DNA from 3 places in the Paenibacillus sp. FSL K6-2441 genome. Region 3 is predicted to be linked to each of the others. Evidence: riboswitches for the same ligand, from Rfam matches in the RefSeq annotation. Region 3 holds a riboswitch; each other region holds the start of a gene.
The links. A riboswitch is a leader RNA that binds a small molecule or an ion and turns the genes downstream of it on or off. The one in region 3 is predicted to bind cyclic di-AMP.
Positions count from the first base shown of each region.

Region 1: another riboswitch for cyclic di-AMP. It lies ahead of NSQ80_RS05910 (KamA family radical SAM protein); the one in region 3 lies ahead of NSQ80_RS16985 (TrkH family potassium uptake protein).
Region 2: another riboswitch for cyclic di-AMP. It lies ahead of NSQ80_RS01855 (APC family permease); the one in region 3 lies ahead of NSQ80_RS16985 (TrkH family potassium uptake protein).

Region 1 is NZ_CP150174.1:1,375,185-1,381,971, reverse strand. Features, by position in the region: gene NSQ80_RS05920 (Xaa-Pro peptidase family protein) at 1-803, shown strand, start outside; gene NSQ80_RS05915 (HAMP domain-containing methyl-accepting chemotaxis protein) at 1,062-2,753, shown strand; gene NSQ80_RS05910 (KamA family radical SAM protein) at 2,818-3,987, opposite strand; cyclic di-AMP (ydaO/yuaA leader) riboswitch at 4,149-4,291, opposite strand; gene NSQ80_RS05905 (cobyric acid synthase) at 4,315-5,898, opposite strand; gene NSQ80_RS05900 (hypothetical protein) at 5,954-6,163, opposite strand; gene cobS (adenosylcobinamide-GDP ribazoletransferase) at 6,338-6,787, opposite strand, start outside.
Region 2 is NZ_CP150174.1:425,896-432,682, reverse strand. Features, by position in the region: gene NSQ80_RS01870 (PRD domain-containing protein) at 1-436, shown strand, start outside; gene NSQ80_RS01865 (PTS sugar transporter subunit IIA) at 433-651, shown strand; gene NSQ80_RS01860 (fructose-specific PTS transporter subunit EIIC) at 770-2,737, shown strand; gene NSQ80_RS01855 (APC family permease) at 2,786-4,603, opposite strand; cyclic di-AMP (ydaO/yuaA leader) riboswitch at 4,761-4,941, opposite strand; gene NSQ80_RS01850 (beta-eliminating lyase-related protein) at 5,181-6,296, opposite strand; gene ltrA (group II intron reverse transcriptase/maturase) at 6,757-6,787, opposite strand, start outside.
Region 3 is NZ_CP150174.1:3,680,423-3,687,209, forward strand. Features, by position in the region: gene NSQ80_RS16975 (ArsB/NhaD family transporter) at 1-1,115, opposite strand, end outside; gene NSQ80_RS16980 (TrkA family potassium uptake protein) at 1,158-1,820, opposite strand; gene NSQ80_RS16985 (TrkH family potassium uptake protein) at 1,838-3,181, opposite strand; cyclic di-AMP (ydaO/yuaA leader) riboswitch at 3,249-3,411, opposite strand; gene NSQ80_RS16990 (type II CAAX endopeptidase family protein) at 3,725-5,473, shown strand; gene uvrC (excinuclease ABC subunit UvrC) at 5,433-6,787, opposite strand, start outside.

The DNA.
Region 1 (6,787 bases), 2.3 Mb from region 3:
TGGGTACGCTGGGCTTTGAGAAGGAGCAGGTCTCCGTGGCCAACTTCGAGCGAATGCAGGAGAAGCTCTCGTTCTCCGAATCTGTAGATGTTGGATCTTGGCTTCGGGACATGCGGGTGCGGAAAAGCCCAGAAGAAGTCAGCAAGATCAAGCACGCCGTACATCTGATCGAACAGGTGCTTAGCGAATCGCTGAAAAAAGCAACGGAAGGCGTAAGCGAAAACGAGCTTGTTGCGGAAGTCGAGTACCAAATCCGCAAGCTCGGCGCAGACGGGCCTTCCTTCGATTCCATGGTGCTGTCCGGCGAGAAAACTGCCCTGCCGCATGGCGTCCCCGGCGACCGGCAAATCCGGCGCGGCGATCTGCTGATGTTTGACATCGGCGTTTATGCGAATGGCTACGCATCCGACATCACGCGTACCTTCGCGGTTGGCGAGCTGACCAAGGAACTCGTCCGGATTTATGAAACGGTGCTGGCAGCCAATGAAGCTGCGATTGCCGCCATCCGGCCGGGCGTCACCTTCGCCTCCATTGACCGCGCCGCCCGCGAAGTAATCGAAGCTGCCGGCTATGGACCTTATTTTATCCATCGCCTTGGCCATGGGCTGGGGATCGACGTGCACGAGTTCCCTTCGGTTCATGGGGAGAACGAATTTCTCCTCGCAGAAGGCCACGTCTTTACGGTTGAACCTGGCATTTATGTGCCAGGCATCGGAGGAGTTCGTATCGAAGATGATGTGCTAGTCACAGCAACCGGCGTTGAAGTGCTCACATCTTATCCGAAACAATTAACTTATATCTAACATGTAATGTGATATTTATACTCGAAGAGCCCTGGCGATCTCCAAAAAATGATTCGCAGGGCTCTCTTTTTAGCTTTTTCCGATAGATTTAGACGTTTTTTTTGAAACTTTTTACGAAAACCAAAAAATGTAGGAATTTTTCGTTTTCAAAGGACCTTTTTTCCTATAAAATGATATTTATGAACCGCTGGTTAAAAAGAAAAGAGAGACAGCCAGGCGTATACTTCACATTTTTTAAGGGGAACGGAGAGGATTTTCGTGTTCAAGGTCATTAATCGCTCCATCAGCCGCAGATTGATGAGTACCTATGCGGTGATTATTGTCGTATCTTCACTTTTATTTAGCGTCAGCTTTTATAACATCTCTATGGGGATCATTGAGCAAAATGTGCTGCCACAGTTCGATAAAGTGCTGCAAACTAGTACTCAAGACATCTTCAAACGGTTAGATACGACCCAATCCCTGCAATTGCTCAGCGGTAAAGATAACTCCCGTTTTGCGGTGGAATCGTATTTGACGAAGAGCACTAAGGACTACAACTTGAGCACTGCTTATTTACTACATATTCAAGATGACGGCGCTACAGTTCTGGCGACGAATGAGAACTCGGAGATGACCCCCGGCGACAAGCTGGAGCTTCAGCCGGCCATGACCGCTGCGGCCAATGGCGGGGTACAAATCAGTGAGTTGTATACCGACAAATTCGGCTCGCACAAAACAGCTTTCATCGCGATTCCCGGCAGCAAAGCGATGCTCGCCGTGGGCCTTGACGCTACCTTCATCGATAAGAAGAAAGACCAAATTTTATACATCTGTATCGGCATCACCTTGCTTGTCATTGTGGCGGGCATGGCGGCAGCTTACTTTGTTAGTACGCGAATCACGAAGCCGATCCGAAAGCTCGTGACGGTCACGGAACAAATGGCTGGCGGGGACTTCCGCCATACCATCGAAGTGAAAGGAAATGACGAAATCGCCCAATTAGCCGGGAGCTTCCAAACGATGACTCATCAGCTCAAAGACATGTTCGCTGCCGTGATGCAAACGTCCCGGGCGGTCGTCGACGGCTCAGAGAACTTGTCCCGTTCGGTTACGACGTTTGAGGATCTGATCGCCCGTTCCAATGTAGCGACGAAGGAAATCGAAGCCGGCAGCATGACGATTGCGTCCGCAGCGGCCGAAAACGCCCGTGCGATGGAAGAAATTTCGCAAGGTGTACAGCACATTGCCGCTTCGTCTGCCGAAGTCACCGAACAGATTGGACAAGCTGCGGATGAAGCCGGTGCCGGGAATACTTTGGCACAAACGGCGGTTACGCAGATGCAGCATGTAGAAGATGCGGCTAATCGGACGCTGGGGCATATCCGCACGCTGAATGATCGCTCGGAGTCAATTTCAAACGTTGTCGTAACCATTACGGAAATTACGAAGCAAATTAATATTCTGGCACTGAATGCGGCGATCGAAGCGGCACGAGCCGGCGAGCACGGCAAAGGGTTTGCTGTCGTCGCCGAAGAAGTCCGTAAGCTGGCTGAGCAGTCCCGCCAGGCGATGGAGGAAATCGGTGAGAACCTGCTCAGTATTCGAGAAGAATCGGAAAACTCCGTCAACGCTATGCAACGGGCCAGCGAGGAAATCGTCTCCGGAACAGAACGGGTGAAGCAAGCTGGTCAGGCGTTTGAACAATTAACTAAGCTGATTCAGAACGTGAACTTGACGATTCAATCGGTCTCAGCATCCACCCAAGAGGTATCCGCCGGTACCGAGGAAGTGACCGCATCGGTGGAGGAATCCGCCAATATTACCGCCAAGTCGCTCGCTAACATGGAGCAAATCAGCAGCTATTCGCAGCAACAACTGAGCGAAATGGAAAATCACGCGCGTACGGTTCGTTCGCTGCATGAGCAGGCGTTGGCGCTGCAGGAGTCGATCGCAAAATTCCGGATCTGACTCTAAAAACAAAACGTACCCTTCACGCTCCCCTGATCGGGGAAGCGGAAGGGTACGTTTTGTTTTATCCCGTAATGGACACTGCGCTTGCAGCGTCTTCCGTTGGCTGATCCGACTGCGTATCCAGCTTCGATTCCGGCTTCTTCCAGTACGCTTCACTGCCTGGCAGATCGTCGAACCAGGTAGCATCATCCGGGCAAGGCAAAATCATAAATTTGCCGTATTCACCGTCCCGGGACTGATGATATTTGAGATAAGCCTGCCCGTTTTCAATGGCCAGGATTTCGATTTTTCCCGAAGAATGGCTCATTGAAAACCGCACGCGTTTGCCAAGCCCCGATGTACGGGCTTTCGCTTCCTCCACCAGTTGATATGCTCGTTTCAGCGGGATCACGAAATCAGCATTTCCGGCAACGGGACGATTGATAAAGAAATAGTACGGAGTGACGCCGGCCCACGATAAGCGGTCCAGCAATTCGCCAAGCACGGCCGCATCATCATTGATGCCTTTGAGAATCGGCGTTTGATTAACCACGATAGCCCCAGCGTCGTGTAACGCCTGGAACCCTCTTTGGGCTTCAGGGGTAATTTCGCGCGGATGATTGATATGCGCCATGACATAAATCCGTTGGTCTACAGTGGAGAACTCCCTAATCAGATCCAGCAATTCCGGATCTTCATAAATACGCATAGGATTAAAAACAGGAATTTTGGAGCCGAGTCGGATGATTTTTACATGCTCAATGGCTCTTAGCCGTTCGAGAATCGAACGCAGTTTCTTTGTAGCCAAAATCAAGCTGTCACCGCCGGTTAACAGGACGTTGTTGATCTCCGGATGCTGGGCGATATACTCGATGCCAGGCGTGACATCCGCCATCGCTTCCTTCACATCGTTGCGAAACAACCGTTTACGGAAGCAATACCGGCAATAGGAGCCGCAAACCTCGGACACGATCAGCAGCGCGGTCGTGCGGTATTTATGCTGGCAGCCAGGCACCACATAGTTCGCCGCTTCGTCGGAAGCGTCCCAACGCCCGTATTCCTTCAGCTCTCCCGTATTGGGGATCACCAACTTGCGGATCGGGTCCTCTGGATCATTCCAGTCGATCAAATTCAAATAGTAGTCATTCACCCGAAAAACGAATTTGTCCGTAATCGGTTTCAACTCCTGCCGCTCCTGCTCGGACAACTGGCTCACCTTGGCAATATCGGTGATGTACTTCGGACTAGCCATAAATCCTCTCCTCCTTTAATAGTGCGATGCGTAAAGAAGAAGCTCGAAACTTGCAGTGAATGCGAGTACTCCGCCGAATGCTCGGGTCAAAGGTCTTGCAGAACGCAAAAAGACCCCGCTTCAAAGAACAGGGTCATTAATTGATGACTGAAATAATATTAAAATGACCCATCCACTGCAAACGAGGTTAGCTGACGGGCTCGGGAAAGATGGTTCCCTACGTTAATCCTACAACGATTCGCCCCAAAAGATTGGTTCCCCCGCTTTTCGACTTTACCCATCGAAAATTAAGCGTACTTTTATCCTACCCTAACATCACCCGATTTGTCAAAGCTTACCTTGGATCCCGGCGATGTCGTAAATGAGATCCATGCGCAAATGCCTGCGAACCTGCTCCGCTAACCGATCGAAGGCTTCCTCCTTCCGCGAGGAAGAAACAAAGGTGACGCTCAAAGGTTCGAGCCCTTTGCTCGTACGCAGTCCGTCCAGCCAAGCACGTCGCCAGGCATCATTATGAAACACTCCGTGCAGATACGTCCCAAACACCCTGCCATCGGCGCGGGCTGCGCCTTCCGGATGTGTTTGCGTCTCAGCCTGTTCTAACTCCGGGGCTGTCCCTGACCCTTGTACTGGCTCCTCATTGACCCGAAGCATAAATAAGGGACGAGTGTCCCGCAGCTGCTGGGTCGAGCCGGCATGAATCTCATAGCCTGAGATCGGCAGCCGGCGGTTCTTAGAGTGCAGCGATATCGGCTGGTCCTCGCACGTATAGCCGTGCACCCGTACCGTTTTTTTGCCTGGGAGGAAGGTTGTTGCCAAGGGGAGCAGGCCCAATCCTAACGCAGACCTCGGTTCATTGGACTCCACGCCTTCGGGGTCATGCAGTTGTTCTCCCAGCATTTGATATCCGCCGCAGATTCCGACCAGCTGGGTGCGCGTCTCCTCTTCAATCAGGCTGCAAATAGCCTCCGCCAGCCCTTGCCTACGCAAAAATTCCAGATCGCTGATCGTATCCTTGGTCCCCGGTAAAATCACCGCATCGGGATGCCCAAGCTCCGACAGCTTGCTTACATAACGTAGCGACACGTCCGGTTCGGCGGCCAACGGATCAAAATCGGTGAAGTTGGAAATATGCGGGTAACGGATGACTGCGATGTCCAGTTCCTTACTTGGCGCTTGCTCTGGATGGGCAGGATAGGTATCCAGGACAACGGAATCCTCTGCTTCGATATCCAGATCAGGCAGAAAGGGGAGCACTCCTAGTACGGGAATTCCGGTCCGCTGCTCCAGCCAATCCAGCCCGGGCTGCAATAGAGACAAATCGCCGCGGAACTTGTTGATAATGAACCCTTTTACGCGGGCGCGTTCGTGTGGCTCAAGCAGCTCCAGGGTACCAACGAGAAAAGCAAAAACGCCGCCGCGGTCAATATCCCCCACCAAGATCACGGGAGCATCCGCCCATTCAGCCAAGTTCATGTTGACGATATCCCGTTGCTTCAGGTTGATTTCGGCCGGGCTCCCAGCCCCCTCGATCACCACAATGCCATGCTTGTCGCGGAGCCGGCTGAGCGCTTCCATCACCAGCGGCTTGGCTTTAGGCAAAAATTCCTCACGATAATCAGATGCGCTTAAGTGGCGGTAAGGACGCCCATGAACAACGATCTGCGAATGCATGTCCCCAGTTGGCTTGATCAGTACCGGATTCATGTCGGTGGTGGCGGCAATGCCGCAAGCCTCCGCCTGAATGCCTTGGGCCCGTCCAATCTCTTGGCCGTCCGCTGTAACATACGAGTTCAAAGCCATATTTTGCGACTTAAACGGAGCTGGTCTAAGCCCATCCTGCGCAAAAATACGGCACAGCGCCGTCACGATCACGCTCTTGCCCACGTCAGACGCCGTCCCTTGAACCATGAGTACAGCACCTGATGCTGATGCGCTTTTTTCCTGATCCTGATCCAGAAGCTTCTTATGATTTTCGCCCATCGCGTTCCCCTCCTTTCCAAACCGTGCAGCAGTGTAGTATCTTGCCAGGGCCTTTTACACCATTATCCCCTTCGATCAGGTGGTGGTGATGACGCTCGACCTTTCCACCATTATCCCTCTCGATCAGGTGGTGGTGATGACGCTCGACCTTTCCACCATTATCCCTTTCATTCAGCATACGGTGATAATGCACGATTTTGATTCTCCGCTACTTAACAGTCGACCTGTTTCTCTTAGGATTCTCGATTAATCTGTCCAGCTCTAACCTTCTTCTTTTCTCCTTGGTTCTGATTCAAGGGGATAATGATGCAAAAGCGCTCGCCGTAGAAGGTCCCCTCCCCCAAGAGCACCTCCGCTCCGCGAGTTATCAATGGGCAAAAATCAGCACTGCAAGCAGCAACAGGACAGCTTCCAACCCTTCGCCCAGCGCCCCGTAGGTATCGCCGGTCAAACCGCCGAGCTTGGCATTGATTCGTCGAGCGGCCCAAGTTCCCGCCGCCCAGGCGATAAAGGGAGACAGGCCGATAAACAGCAGCGATCGCAGCAAAGCCGATTCCTCCATTCCTCCCAGCAACACGAGCAAAGTGAGCAGCAACACTACAACGGATATCGTCACCGCCATGATGGTGCTCCCCCAGGCATCCCGTTCGCTGAAGCCGTGGAATTGCGCAGCCAATCCCTCACCTTGCCGGGCCATGGGCCAGCGGTGCATCGCCCGGGTCATAAACCACCGGCTCCACAGAGGTGCCAGCCATATCGCCAGCCCTGACGTCAGCAGGCCCCCTTGGAAGAGCGAGGTCAGCAGCGAGGCTTTGAG
Region 2 (6,787 bases), 1.4 Mb from region 3:
GCGGAAGTTCCCCGAACTGCATGTATTGGATTCCGTTCGGAAAGCCGATCTCCCCGGGTATTTGGCTCACCATTCGGTTGACTTTATCATCTCCACAATTCCTTTGGAGAATGTGAACGTCCCCTATATCACGGTATCCCCGCTGCTGGAGACTGGCGAAACGCAGAAGATCGCCGACTTCATCGGCAAGTTGGACCAAGAATCCGGTCACGCCGAACACGCTGGCTCGATTCTGGGCATGTACACGCAGCCTTCGCTCATCTTCCCGCGCCTGACCATCGGCCATCGATTCGAGCTGATCGAGCTGTTAGGGAACGAGCTCGCCAAGCAGGGGTTCGTTGAGCCGGATTACGCGCATCAGGCTTTGCTGCGGGAACGGCTCTCGTCCACGACCATCGGCGGCGGCATCGCAATCCCCATGGCGATCCGAAGCTGATTCGCACCTCGCGGATCGCTGTTGCCACCCTGGAAGAGCCGTTGGAATGGCAGGAAGAGAAGGTGTCCGTCGTATTTATGCTGGCGCTTGCCCCGCAGGAGCAAGAGATGACGAAAAAACTGTTCCAGCGCCTGTCCTTGCTAAGCGAACAGCCTTCAACCGTTGAGCGGCTCGTGCAGGCACGGACTCCCGAGGAGCTGCTCAATTGCTTATAGGGAAAAAAATCAGTTTTTCCGCAACTTCCGGTAATATAAAGTTCTTTTCCGCCGTTCCTTTTGCGATAAGATGAGTCATGTAAACGATTTCGATCTTTGATTACAGGAGGAAACATCCATGAAACTACTGGCGATTACCTCATGTCCCAACGGGATTGCCCATACGTACATGGCGGCGGAAAATCTGCAAAAAGCCGCCGACAAGCTAGGTATTGCCATGAAGGTCGAGACCCAAGGCTCGATCGGAGTGGAAAACGAATTCACGGAGGAAGATATCCGCCAAGCGGACGGCATCATCATCGCGGCCGACAAAACGGTAGACAAACGCCGGTTCGTCGGCAAGAAGCTGCTCGTTGTTGGTGTGCAGGAAGGCATACGGAACCCCGAGGCGCTGATCCAACAGATGATTCGCGGAGAAGTGCCGGTATACCAAGGACAGGATAACAATGAAGGTACGCCGGCCAAACAGACCGGCGCCAAGCAGCAAAACGCCTTTTATCGCCACCTGATGAGCGGTGTCTCGTATATGATTCCGTTTATCGTCGTGGGCGGTCTCTTGATCGCCATCGCTCTCTCGATCGGCGGCGTACCTACGCCGGGCGGCCTGCAAATTCCAGAAGACTCGTTCTGGAAAACCATCGAGAAGCTGGGATCTGCGTCCTTTACGTTTATGGTACCGGTGCTAGCCGGGTTCATCGCGTTTAGTATCGCCGACCGGCCGGGTCTCGCTCCCGGGATCATCGGCGGTTACATCGCCGCCAATGGCAGCTTCTACGGAAGTGAAGCCGGTGCCGGCTTCATCGGCGGGATCATCGCCGGTTTCCTGGCGGGTTACGTTGCACTTTGGATCAAGAAGTGGAAGGTGCCGAAAGCGATCAATCCAATCATGCCAATCATCATCATCCCGGTTCTCTCTTCGCTGATCGTAGGTCTCGCCTTCATTTACCTGCTTGGCGGCCCGATCGCCCAAGTGTTTGAATGGCTGACCAACTGGCTTGCCAGCATGCAAGGAGCCAGCTCGATTCTGCTGGCCTTGATTCTGGGCGCCATGATCTCCTTCGACATGGGCGGTCCGGTTAACAAGGTAGCGTTCATGTTCGGCTCCGCGATGATCGCGGAGGGGAACTATCAAATCATGGGTCCGATCGCCGTTGCGATCTGTATTCCGCCGATCGGTCTGGGCCTGGCAACGTTCTTGTTCAAACGCAAGTTCCATAATGCCGAACGGGAATCCGGCAAAGCCGCCTTTACGATGGGCTTGTTCGGGATCACCGAAGGTGCGATTCCGTTCGCATCGCAAGACCCACTGCGCGTTATTCCCAGCATCATGGTCGGCTCGATGACAGGTTCCGTCATCGCCATGCTGGGCGGCGTCGGCGACCGCGTAGCTCACGGCGGTCCAATCGTTGCCGTACTTGGCGCCGTTGACAATGTCCTCATGTTCTTCGTGGCCGTCATCGCGGGTTCCATCGTTACGGCCTTAATGATCAAATTGCTGAAGAAAGAACAGGTCGAGCCTCAGCTCGCCGAAGCGAGCGCTGCGGACGAGGCGGCTCCAGCCATGGAAACGCCACGTGCGGAGAACGTCCGCCCGGTAAGCGTGCCGGCTGCCGAAGCTCAAAGCACAGTTCGCAAGCTGACGGATATCATCAGTTTGGATCTGATTGAGCCTTCCCTGTCCGCGTCAACACGGGACGGGATCATCGACGAAATGATTGCAAAGCTGAACGCTGAAGGTGTGCTGACCTCCTCTGCTGAGTTCAAGCAGGCGATTCTGAAGCGCGAGCAAGAAAGCTCTACCGGCATCGGCATGAACGTCGCCGTACCGCACGGGAAGTCGGTGGCGGTGCTGAAGCCAAGAGTCGTATTCGGGATCAAGCCGGAAGGCGTGGATTGGAGCAGCGCGGACGGAACGCCCGCTAAGTTGATCTTTATGATCGCTGTCCCTGCCGAAAACAAAGGCAATGAGCATTTAAAAATTCTGCAAATGCTGTCCCGCAAGCTGATGGATGACGCATTCCGCGAACAGCTGCTGCAGGTGAAAACCAAACAGGAAGCTTATCAGCTGCTGGATCAAATTCAATAATTAAACTAAGGTCCCCCGAGCCGTTGCGACGGCTTCGGGGGAATTTGCTTATTTTTGCAAATGATAAGGTACAGTCGCAATGACGATATCTTTCTTGTTAAACAAATAAGCTCTAAGCAACAAGCTCGACTGATTATGCAAAATATTCTGCCACCAGTGCCGAGGAATAAACTGAGGAATCAGGACGGTAATGTGATCGGTCTCCGCCGTTTTCCATTCCACGGTATCAATGAACTTCATCAGCGGCCGGATAATGCTGCGGAAGCTGGAGCGCAGCGTAATGAGCCGAACCCCCGGATTCCATTCCTCCCACTTCTTCTCCATCCGTTCGATGTCCTCATCATCAAATCCGACATACACCGCAACAACGTTATCCGTCAGCGATTTGGCGTAGCTTAACGAGTTCATCACGACACGGGTAACGCCCGCCACCGGCACGACGATCGTGCTGCCCTTTATGCAAGGTTTGTCTTTATCGATGTCAATCCGAAGCTGGTCGGCGATATTGATATAATGTCGATGGATCTGGTAGAAAATAAACATCACGAGCGGCAAGAAGATAAATACGAACCAGACATGTGAAAACTTCGTGATAATGAAGATGAGCGTAATGCCCAGCGTCGTCAGCATGCCAATCGTGTTAATCGTAAGCCGGAACACCCAACCTTGCGGCTTGCGCTTGATCCAGCGCACCATCATCCCCAGTTGGGACAAGGTGAACGGAATAAATACCCCAACGGCATAGAGCGGAATCAGGCTTTCCGTGTCGCCGTGGAATCCAAGAACCAGCAGCGCCGAGGCTACGCCCAGGAAGATAATTCCGTTTGAAAAGCCAAGCCGGTCACCGCGCACCATAAACGCATGCGGCATGTATTTATCTTTGGCGAGCATAAACGCCAGCAGCGGGAAGGCCGAATAAGCCGTATTGGCTGCCAGAAACAGGATTAATGCTGTAATGCCCTGGATCAAGTAGTACAAGATCCCGCGCCCAAAGGTCGATTCAGCGATTTGAGATATTACGGTGGCCTTCGGATCCGGAGCAATTCCGTACCAATAGGCCAGCGCACTAATACCGATAAACATGGTGCAGAGAATGATACCCATCATCACCAGCGTGGTTGCGGCATTCCGCTCCGCCGGCGGCTTGAAGTTCGGAATGGCGTTGGACACCGCCTCAACCCCCGTTAAGGCCGAGCACCCCGAACTGAACGCCTTGAGCAGCAGGAACAAGCTGACGTTGGATACGGCCGTCCCGAACTCCGGTGCGCTGGCATGAATCCCGCCAGTCCAATACTTGTAGAGTCCCGACACAATCAGGACGAAGATGGAGGCCACAAATAGATATACCGGAACCGCCAGCATTGAAGCCGATTCCGTGACCCCACGCAGGTTCATGATGGTCAGTATAGTAATCATCAGGAGGGCGATCAGCACCCGCTGATCATGCAGCATAGGGAATGCGGATGTTATGGCATCTGTACCGGCTGACGAACTTACAGCTACCGTCAGTATATAATCAACAAGCAGCGAGCCGCCGGCCAGCAGTCCGGTTGACCGCCCCAGGTTATCCATCGCTACGATATAGGCCCCGCCCCCAGTCGGATAGGAGAAAATCGTCTGGCGGTACGACAGAATCAGAATCAACAGAAGCCCAAGTACCGCAAACGAGATCGGGATCGAATACCAGAGCGCGGAAAATCCCGCCGCCATCAGGACGATCAAAATCTGCTCCGTACCGTATGCCACGGAGGACAACGCGTCCGACGACAATACGGCCAATGCCTTAAGTTTGCTTAGCTTTTCTCCTTCAATTTCGGTACTTTTCATCGGTCTGCCGATCAGTACCCGCTTCAGTTTGCTTACCATGATGAAATCCTCTTTTCATTCTCAAAATAGCCTTCAATCCTGATCCGCTCGTAGTCCTTTAGGCTTCCCATTCCTGCAGCGAACAACACAAAAAGGCCGCAGGAAAGTTGGACCTTCCCGCAGCCGCTTTAAAAAGTTCAAGCAGATCACTGCGACAATTCCCTCTTTCGGACGCTTACGGAGTTAGCTGACGGATTCGGGCACGAAAGCAGCCCTACGCAGTTTGGCCAAGTTGGCCAAATCAAGCGATTCACCCCGGAAACCCGCCCTTTTGGACGCGTTTCATTGGTTCCCCCGTTTCTTTCTGAAATAAAGAAAGAACTCAGCGATCAGGTATTTTCGCCATATCAAATTGCTACGGATGAATCATACTCCCCGCCTCAAGAAGTGTAAAGATGAGGAAAAGGCGAATGGGTCGGAAAATGGGATCGACCTTGTTCGAGGAAGCGCATACATCATCCTCTTGCATTCATTTTTGAGGGCAGGCTTGAATTATCGAAGCATACATGCAAAAAACACCGTAAGGAGCGACATCCAGTCGCTTCCTACGGTGTTCTGATCTCAAACCGATACAGGTTTAAAACGAGAGTCCTCTCAACTTCTTATCCAGCAGCTCGAACGCCAGCTGCAGCCGATCTTCCGGCACCTCGCTATAGCGATCTCCGATACTGATTTCAAAGGTACTTCCCCCATCTGCCTTCTCCTTGACGAAAGAGGTTAAGCCAACCCCGGTTTCCCGATATACCTCAATCAGCACGGGCTCCAATCGATCCTTGGGAACGTCCGAATGAACATGGAACATGTTGGACACCGGGATCGCCGGGACGGTCTTCATCCGATGACATTGATTAAACAGACTGGAGAGCTCCTGCGCTTGCCGATAATACATCCCCATCTTTCCTATGCGCTGCTCATAGTAGTAATCCGCACTCAGAAAATAAGGATACAAGCTGATGAGATCCCCGCCATGGCGTCTTTTCCACACCTTAGATTCCTTCGTCAGCTCCGGATCCCCTGCCAATATGGCTCCGGCGATTCCGCCGATGCCTTTGTAGAACGAGATATAGACGCTGTCGAACAGGGCGCAAACCTCTGCGGCGGTTTTTTCGTAGTAAGGCAACACTTCGAACAGTCGGGCTCCGTCCAGATGCAGCTTAATGCCCCGCTCCTGGCAGTAGGCGGAAATGGCTTCAAGCTCCGCGAACGGCGGCAGCTGACCGCCGATTTCGCGCTGCGGCAGCTCCAGCAGCAGGCACGAGACATCCTCCGGCAGTTGCCGAACGTCCTCCATCTCAATCAGCCGATCCTTATCCGCCAGGAGAATCGGCTCCAGCCCGTGCAGTTCCTTTAATCCGTCTTCCTCATGAATTTCCAAATGGCATAAAGGATGATAGGCCACACGTTTCGATCCCTTACGGTCGCACCAAATCCGTAAAGCAATTTGCTGCGCCATCGTGCCGCTCGGAAAAAATACAGCCGACTCCTTGCCGAGCACCGCAGCCATTTTCCTTTCGAAGGCTTCCAGCGCTTGTCCTGTACCGTACATGTCGCTGTCTACCCCGCCGCTGATCTCGGCAAAAGCCTGCTTCAGCACCTCTACATTCCGTTTTCCGTGGCCCACCACTTGATAAACCGTCCGGTCAAAGGCCGCCTTCAGTGTCCGCCTATCCAGTACCCCATCATTTCCATACATGCTCCTCGCCGCTCCTCTCCCATGCTGTCTGTCTAGTTTGTATGATCATGCTTATTATAGCGCCATTTGAAGCAGGAATCGATTATCAGTAACGAGTGGATTTGTTACTACTTACTCCACTTTGAAGTTTTCCACTTAGTGAATCATTTCGAGCGAAAACAATGCGCTCTCCTTGATCTCCAGAGCGAACTCGATAGACCAAGAAGAATCCTCTGTGGAAGCCTAATTTTGTCTAGCTACTGAAGAGAACCTAACAGTGAGCAAGGCACGGTTTTTATCTATCTTCATTAGCACTCCAATAGAAGTCGAATCCTCCATTTACAGTATCACTCTCCCTAACTAGAATCGATGACTAACTGAATACTTTTTTACCATTTTTAATCGGGTAGGAGGCTACCCATTAATTAGGCAGCCGACCTCCCACACCACCGTACGTACCGTTCGGTATACGGCGGTTCCATTAGCAATGCGCAGTAACTTGTCGATAATAA
Region 3 (6,787 bases):
CCACCGAGACAAGCGCCAAGCGATAGGCTCCACCATAGCGGCTCCAGGTGCTGAATCCCCATTCCGCCCATGTCTTGGATCATCGGAATCATCGTCGCCACCAGCGGAATATTGTCGATAAACGCCGACGCCAAAGCACTCAGCCAGAGGATCAGCATCGAGGTGGTTAGCGGATCGCCTCCAGTCAGGCGCATCACCTCTTCGGCCACTCTCGTAATGATTCCCGTTTCAACCAACCCTCCGACCAATACGAACAAACCCACGAAAAAGAAGATGGTGGGCCATTCCACCGAACGGAAGGCTTGTTCCATCACGTGCTCGCCGGTCATGAGCAGCAGCAAGAAGGCGCCAGCCAGCGCAATAGTAGCCGTTTCCAGATGTATGTATTGATGAAGGAAAAAGCCCAACAAGGTCAACCCCAAGGCGATCAGGCATTGGGTGAGCAGCTTTTTCTCCGTAATCAAGCCCTCCAGACTGATCTCCATCAAGCTCTGTTGATGAGCATAAGCCTTTTTCAACTCTTTGCGGAAGATCACGATCACAAGCGGCAGAATCACTGCCAAAATGATCAACACGACTGGCGTCAAATTTTGCATGAAGGCCACGAAGGTCAGTTCCTTCACGGCGCTGCCAATCATAATGTTGGGAGGGTCTCCGATTAAAGTCGCCGTCCCGCCGATATTCGTGGCAAGAATCATAGAAAAGAGGTAAGGGAACGCCTGAACCCTCAACCTCCGCGTAATGCTAAATGCCACCGGGACCATCAAAATAATGGTCGTTACGTTATCCAGGAATGCCGAACCTATCGCGGTGATCAGCGCCAGCAACCACAGCAAAGTGATCGGATTGCCTTTGGCCAGCTTGGCCGTCCATATGCCGATGTACGTGAATAAACCGGTCTTGGCTGTCGTATTCACGATGATCATCATCCCGATCAAGAGTCCCAGCGTATTAAAATCAATATGATGCACTGCGCTCTCCTGATCAAGGATGCCAAAGATTATCATGAACGCCGCACCAGCCATAGCCAGCACCGTTCGGTGAATTTTCTCAGATATAATGAGTGCGTAGGTCAGCAAAAAAATGATTAAAGCCCAAATGGCCTGTTGTTCCATACTTCTCTCCGTTCCATGCTAGTAAGCCATCTTACCATCTTATTAAGGATTGATGATTGATTCAAATTGCTCGATATTTTTCTTTGCTCCTATAATAACCATAATGTCGCCTTCATTTAACTGATCCATCGCAGTGGGAGCAACCAAAATACCGCCATTGCGGTGAATCGCCACAATACTGCAGCCAAAGCGCGTCCGCGGATTAATATCGCCCAGGCTCTTTTGGTCCAGGCATGCCGGGACGTTCATCTCGACGATGCTGTATTCCTTCGACAGTTCAATATAATCCAGCAGATTCGGGGTAACCAGCTGATGGGCAACACGAATCCCCATGTCGCGTTCCGGATAGATCACCCGATCCACCCCCAGCTTCTCTAGGGCCCGGCCGTGCAGAAGCGAGATCGCCTTGGCGACTACCGTTTTCATGCCCAGATCTTTGAGGAGAATGGCCGCTAGGATGCTCATTTGAATATCGTTGCCAATCGCCACGATCCCGCAATCGAAATTACGAACCCCCAGCGACTTCAGCACCTCTTCCTCTGTTGCATCGGCGACAACCGTATGCGTGAGCCGATCGCTTAATTCGTCAACGATCTCTTCATTCCGGTCGATGCCCAGAACCTCATATCCTAACTCCACCAACTCCAAGGCCAGGCTCGAGCCGAAGCGCCCCAAGCCGATGACCACAAACTGCTGCTTTTTCATTTTTGCCCCATTTCCCCTTATCCAATAATGATTTTACCTTCTGGATGGCGATACAGCTCTTTCCCCTTCCTTGGACCGATGGCATAAGCAAGCGTCAAGGGCCCCAGCCGTCCGGCAAACATCGTAAGACTGATCACAACTTTCCCAAATTCCGTCAAGTGCTCCGTTAAGCCCATCGATAATCCAACCGTTCCAAAAGCGGAAGTCGTTTCAAATAAAATGGAGAGGAAGCTTGCGTCTTCTGTGGTGGACAGCACCATCGCTACAGCAACGATGACGAACAGTGCCATCATCGTAATCGTGAGCGCCTTGAAGATCCGTTCTTGGGCCATCCGGTAACGGAACAACACCAAATCGGTTCGTCCGCGGATCATGGAGATCACCGCGCCGATGAGAAGCGTAAAGGTAGTTGTCTTGATCCCGCCCCCCGTCGAGCCGGGCGAAGCCCCGATAAACATCAGGATGATTATGAAGAATTGCGTAGCCTGACGCAGCGAACCGATATCAAGGGTGACAACCCCTCCCGAACGAGGCGTAATCGATTGGAACATTGAAGCCCAGATTTTGCCGCTCCAACTGAGCGGTTCCAGCGTACGCGAGTTCGTGAATTCGAACACGAAAATGACGATCGTGCCAATCGCAATCAGCGCCCCCGTCATGGACAGCACCACTTTGGAATGAAGCGACAATTTGCGATGCTTGCGATACTCTGCCAGATCGGACAAGACAATAAAACCAAGCCCCCCGGACACGATGAGCAAGATGGAGACGATGTTAATCAAAGGATCGTTAACATAGGGGATTAAACTGCGATTTTCCCCAAACAAATCAAATCCCGCATTATTAAACATCGAAATCGAATGCCAAATCCCATAATACAGCGCCCGGCCAAACGGCATATCAAAGGCCCAGCGAATCGTGAGGAGCACCGCCGCACTGGACTCGATGATCAGGGAGTACATCAGCACCTTGCGGATTAAGCGAACGATGCCTTCCATTGAGCTCTGGTTCATCGCTTCCTGGAGCAGCAGACGGTCTTTCAGCGAGATTTTCCGTTTGAGGACAAGGGAGAACAAGGTGGCCATGGTCATAAAGCCAAGCCCCCCGATTTGTACAAGCATGATGATGACGATATGTCCAAAGGTTGAAAAATACCTTCCCGTATCCACCACAAACAGCCCCGTCACACAAGTTGCCGAGGTTGCCGTAAATAAAGCATCAATAAATGGCATCGGTTCCCCGGACGTCCCAGAGATCGGAAGCATAAGCAGCAGAGTTCCCAACAAAATGATGAGGGCAAACCCAGTCACCAATATCTGCGGCGGAGAAAGGTTAATTTTCTTGGTATGCAACGCGTTCACCTCATCATCGTTCTGAAAAAAACACAAAAGAAAAAAAGCACTGGAAATCCAATGCCTTTCGGTGTTTGGTTCCTGATGCACAGGCCTACGAGGTTAGCTGACGGATTCGGACATGCCCAGTTGCCCTATTCGCGGAACATATCCCCTTGCTGGGAGTTGAAGCTCCGTGAAATTCACCCCAAAATATACGGTTCCCCCGTTTTCATTGCGAAATTCGGCCAATCTTTTCAATTGTTTTCAATCATTTTTCGTCAAATGGATTATATCCCTTATTCCGTCCCGCCACAAAGCTCTATTTTCAAGAAAAAGACCAGAAAAGGACGAAATCAGGGAGTGGGAGGATCAACTTCGCCCCCAATCTGAGTGATGCGAGGGCTTGCCGGAGTTTTTGCCGTTTCTCGTCATTTTTGCCATCCGTCTGGCGCAGGGGGGATAGCTGTGTTATCTTTACTTTGACGTACTTGAGGGAAAAACATACCTCATAATATAAGAAGAGTACGTGTTCCCGATTTCATTCAACTTAATAACAAAGGAGTTTTGCGAGTGAGTTCCCCTTTGACGTCAAATGGCCGCCGCAGGATGAAGACCAAAAATCTGTGGCTGCTGGCCGCCCTAGGATTCATTGTGTTCGTCGCCGTTCAACTGTTTCCGACCACCGATTCGGAGTCCTTGCAGCTGCAGCAAGCAAATGAGGTGATCAGCAAACCGGAAGCAGCTGCCCATGCAAGTGAATTTGTCCAATCCGTACTTGGGATCGACCTGCCGAATCCCACGAAGGATAAAGCATTGATTACATACGAAACGCGTTCCGATCTGTTTGGTTACTTAACCAAAGCCGATCTGCTCGCCCCATACTTAAAAACGTATGACAAGCAATTTCCATATGACGTATTTCGCGTCCGTTACACGGACCCCACCGAATCGTTAAGCGCCGTGACCGTGGATGTCCATATGACCACCGGTCAAGTCGTCGGCTTCGAGGAGATCAGTTCCTCCAGCAACGCCACCAAGCAGATGATGCTTGATGTAGGATCGGAAACCACCGATTCCATGAAGGCATGGGAGGGGGATTTAACGTTAGCGGAGAAAGAAGAGCTGGCACAGCCTTACCTGAACGCCTTTGGATTTAAACCAAGCGATCTGGAGCTGGCCTCCGGTGAAGGGGATGTGGGCCTCCTCTACCATATCAATGGCTACACGTTAGGCGAATCGCAAGCGGAAATCAAGCTCAGCTTCGAATACGGCAAGGTTTCCTCGTTGGAGAGCTATTTTACCGTACCGCAGGCTCATCAGGACTACGTCGCCGGACAGACGAAAATCGCCAGCTGGCTCACCTATGCCGGATACGCCCTGTTGACGTTCGTGCTGGCGATTCTGGCGATCGTCTACAGCGCGCTGACGCGGGCCCATACCTCGTTTAAGCGGGGTATTTTCCTGGCTTCGGCTTACTTCGTGCTATCCACGATTGGAACGATCAACATGATCCCCGTGTTCCAAAAAGACGGTCTTGAATCCGGCGTGCTCATCTTTGGCCTCTTCTTCCAAGGTCTGGTGACGTTGTTCCTCGCCGCTTCCGTGTACTTCTCGCTGGTGGGCGGCGATGGACTGTGGCGGAAGAACGGCATCAACTTGTGGGCGCGATCACGGGAAGAAGGGTACGGCCGTTCCATCCTGACCTCCGTGGCTGACGGGTATGCCTGGGCATTGATCCTGTTAGGCGTTCAATCCGTTGTTTTCTTCATTTTAGAGCAAACGATTCATACCTGGTCCACGACCGATGCGACGCAATCGCCTTACAACATGGTGTACCCGCTATTGTTTCCGCTGCTGGCTTGGGTGGCAGGGATCGGAGAAGAAGCGGTGTATCGCTTGTTCGGGATCCCAATGCTGAAGAAAATGTTCCGCAGCACCTTTATCGCCTGCCTGCTGTCGACCTTAATCTGGGCGTTTGGCCACACGTTGTATCCGATTTATCCGGTCATTTCGCGCCCGATCGAATTAACCTTTATCGGACTGCTGTTCAGCTTCGTGTTCCTGCGCTACGGCTTCGCGACCGTTGTCTTCTCGCACGTCATCTTCGACAGCATCCTGATGTCGCTGAGCCTGATGTTTATGGGCGGAGCGCTGAACATCGTCGCCGGGTTGTTCTACATCGCCTTGCCGGCGATCGTTGCGTATGTGATTTACTTGTTTAACCCGCCAAGCAAGGAGCGGAAGACCCCGACGCCGCAACAAAAAGAGGAGCCGTATGTTATGACTCCTCTGGCGGATCTTCGTCCCGAAGGGCATTAAGGATTTGACGGGCTAATTTATCCCCGATAGAAAGAGGCCGAAAGTCTTCGACGGAGGCCTCTTTAATTTTTTTCAGCGATCCAAAGTGCTTAAGCAGCGCCTTCCGGCGTTTCTCCCCGATGCCGGGGATCGAGTCCAGCCGTGAGGCGACCATCGACTTGGCCCGCTGTTCGCGATGGAACGAAATGGCGAAGCGGTGCACCTCGTCCTGAATCCGCTGCAGCAGGTAGAACTCCTGGCTGTCGCGCGGCAGATAAACCGGCTCCGGCGGATCAAACGCCATCAGCTGTGCGGTTTTATGCTTGGCGTCCTTCACGAGGCCGCATACCGGGATGTGTAGGCCCAGCTCGTTCTCCAGCACATCGGTAGCCGCAGAGATCTGCCCCTTGCCTCCGTCGACCACGATTAGGTCAGGCCGCGGTAAATTCTCCTTCAGCACCCGCTCATAGCGACGGCGGATGACCTCGCGCATCGTCTCGTAATCGTCCGGGCCCTTCACGGTTTTTACTTTATATTTGCGGTATTCCTTCTTGGCCGGCTTGCCGTCAATGAACACCACCATGGCTGAGACCGGGTTCGACCCTTGGATGTTGGAGTTATCAAACGCTTCGATCCGCGACACCGACTCCAGGCCAATCGCTTTGCCGAGGTTCTCGGCCGCCTTCGAGGTGCGTTCCTCATCCCGTTCGATCAGGCGGAACTTCTCGTCCAGCGTCACGCGCGCGTTCTCCTCGGCCATTTTGGTCATTTGCCGCTTTAAGCCGCGTTGCGGCACCAGCGTCTTCACCCCCAGCCACTCCTGCAAGGCGGTTGGAGCATCGAGCGCGCCGGCCTCCTCTTGATCCTCCGGCTTCTCCGGCAGCAGAATCTCCTGCGGCAAAGCCGGGTTATCGCTGTAATACTGCGTCACGTAGGACATAAAATCGCCATAGGCGTCGCCGTAAAACGGAAAGACCGACGCATGCCGTTCGATCATTTTTCCCTGACGCATGTATAGAATCTGCACGCACATCCAGCCCTTGTCTACGGCATACCCAAACACGTCGCGGTCCTTCGCATCGGTCACCGTAATCTTCTGCTTCTCCATCACCGCATCAATGTTAATGATTTGGTCGCGCAGCTCCTTAGCTCGCTCGAATTGCAGGGCCTCGGCTGCCTCGTGCATTTTGCGCTCCAGCTCTTTCTTGATCTCCTCATGCCCGCCGCTCAGGAACGAGATGATCTCCTGCGTCATCTTCTCATACGTTTCCTTCTCGACCTCATATACGCAAGGTGCCAAGCATTGGCCGATGTGATAATACAAGCACACTTCCT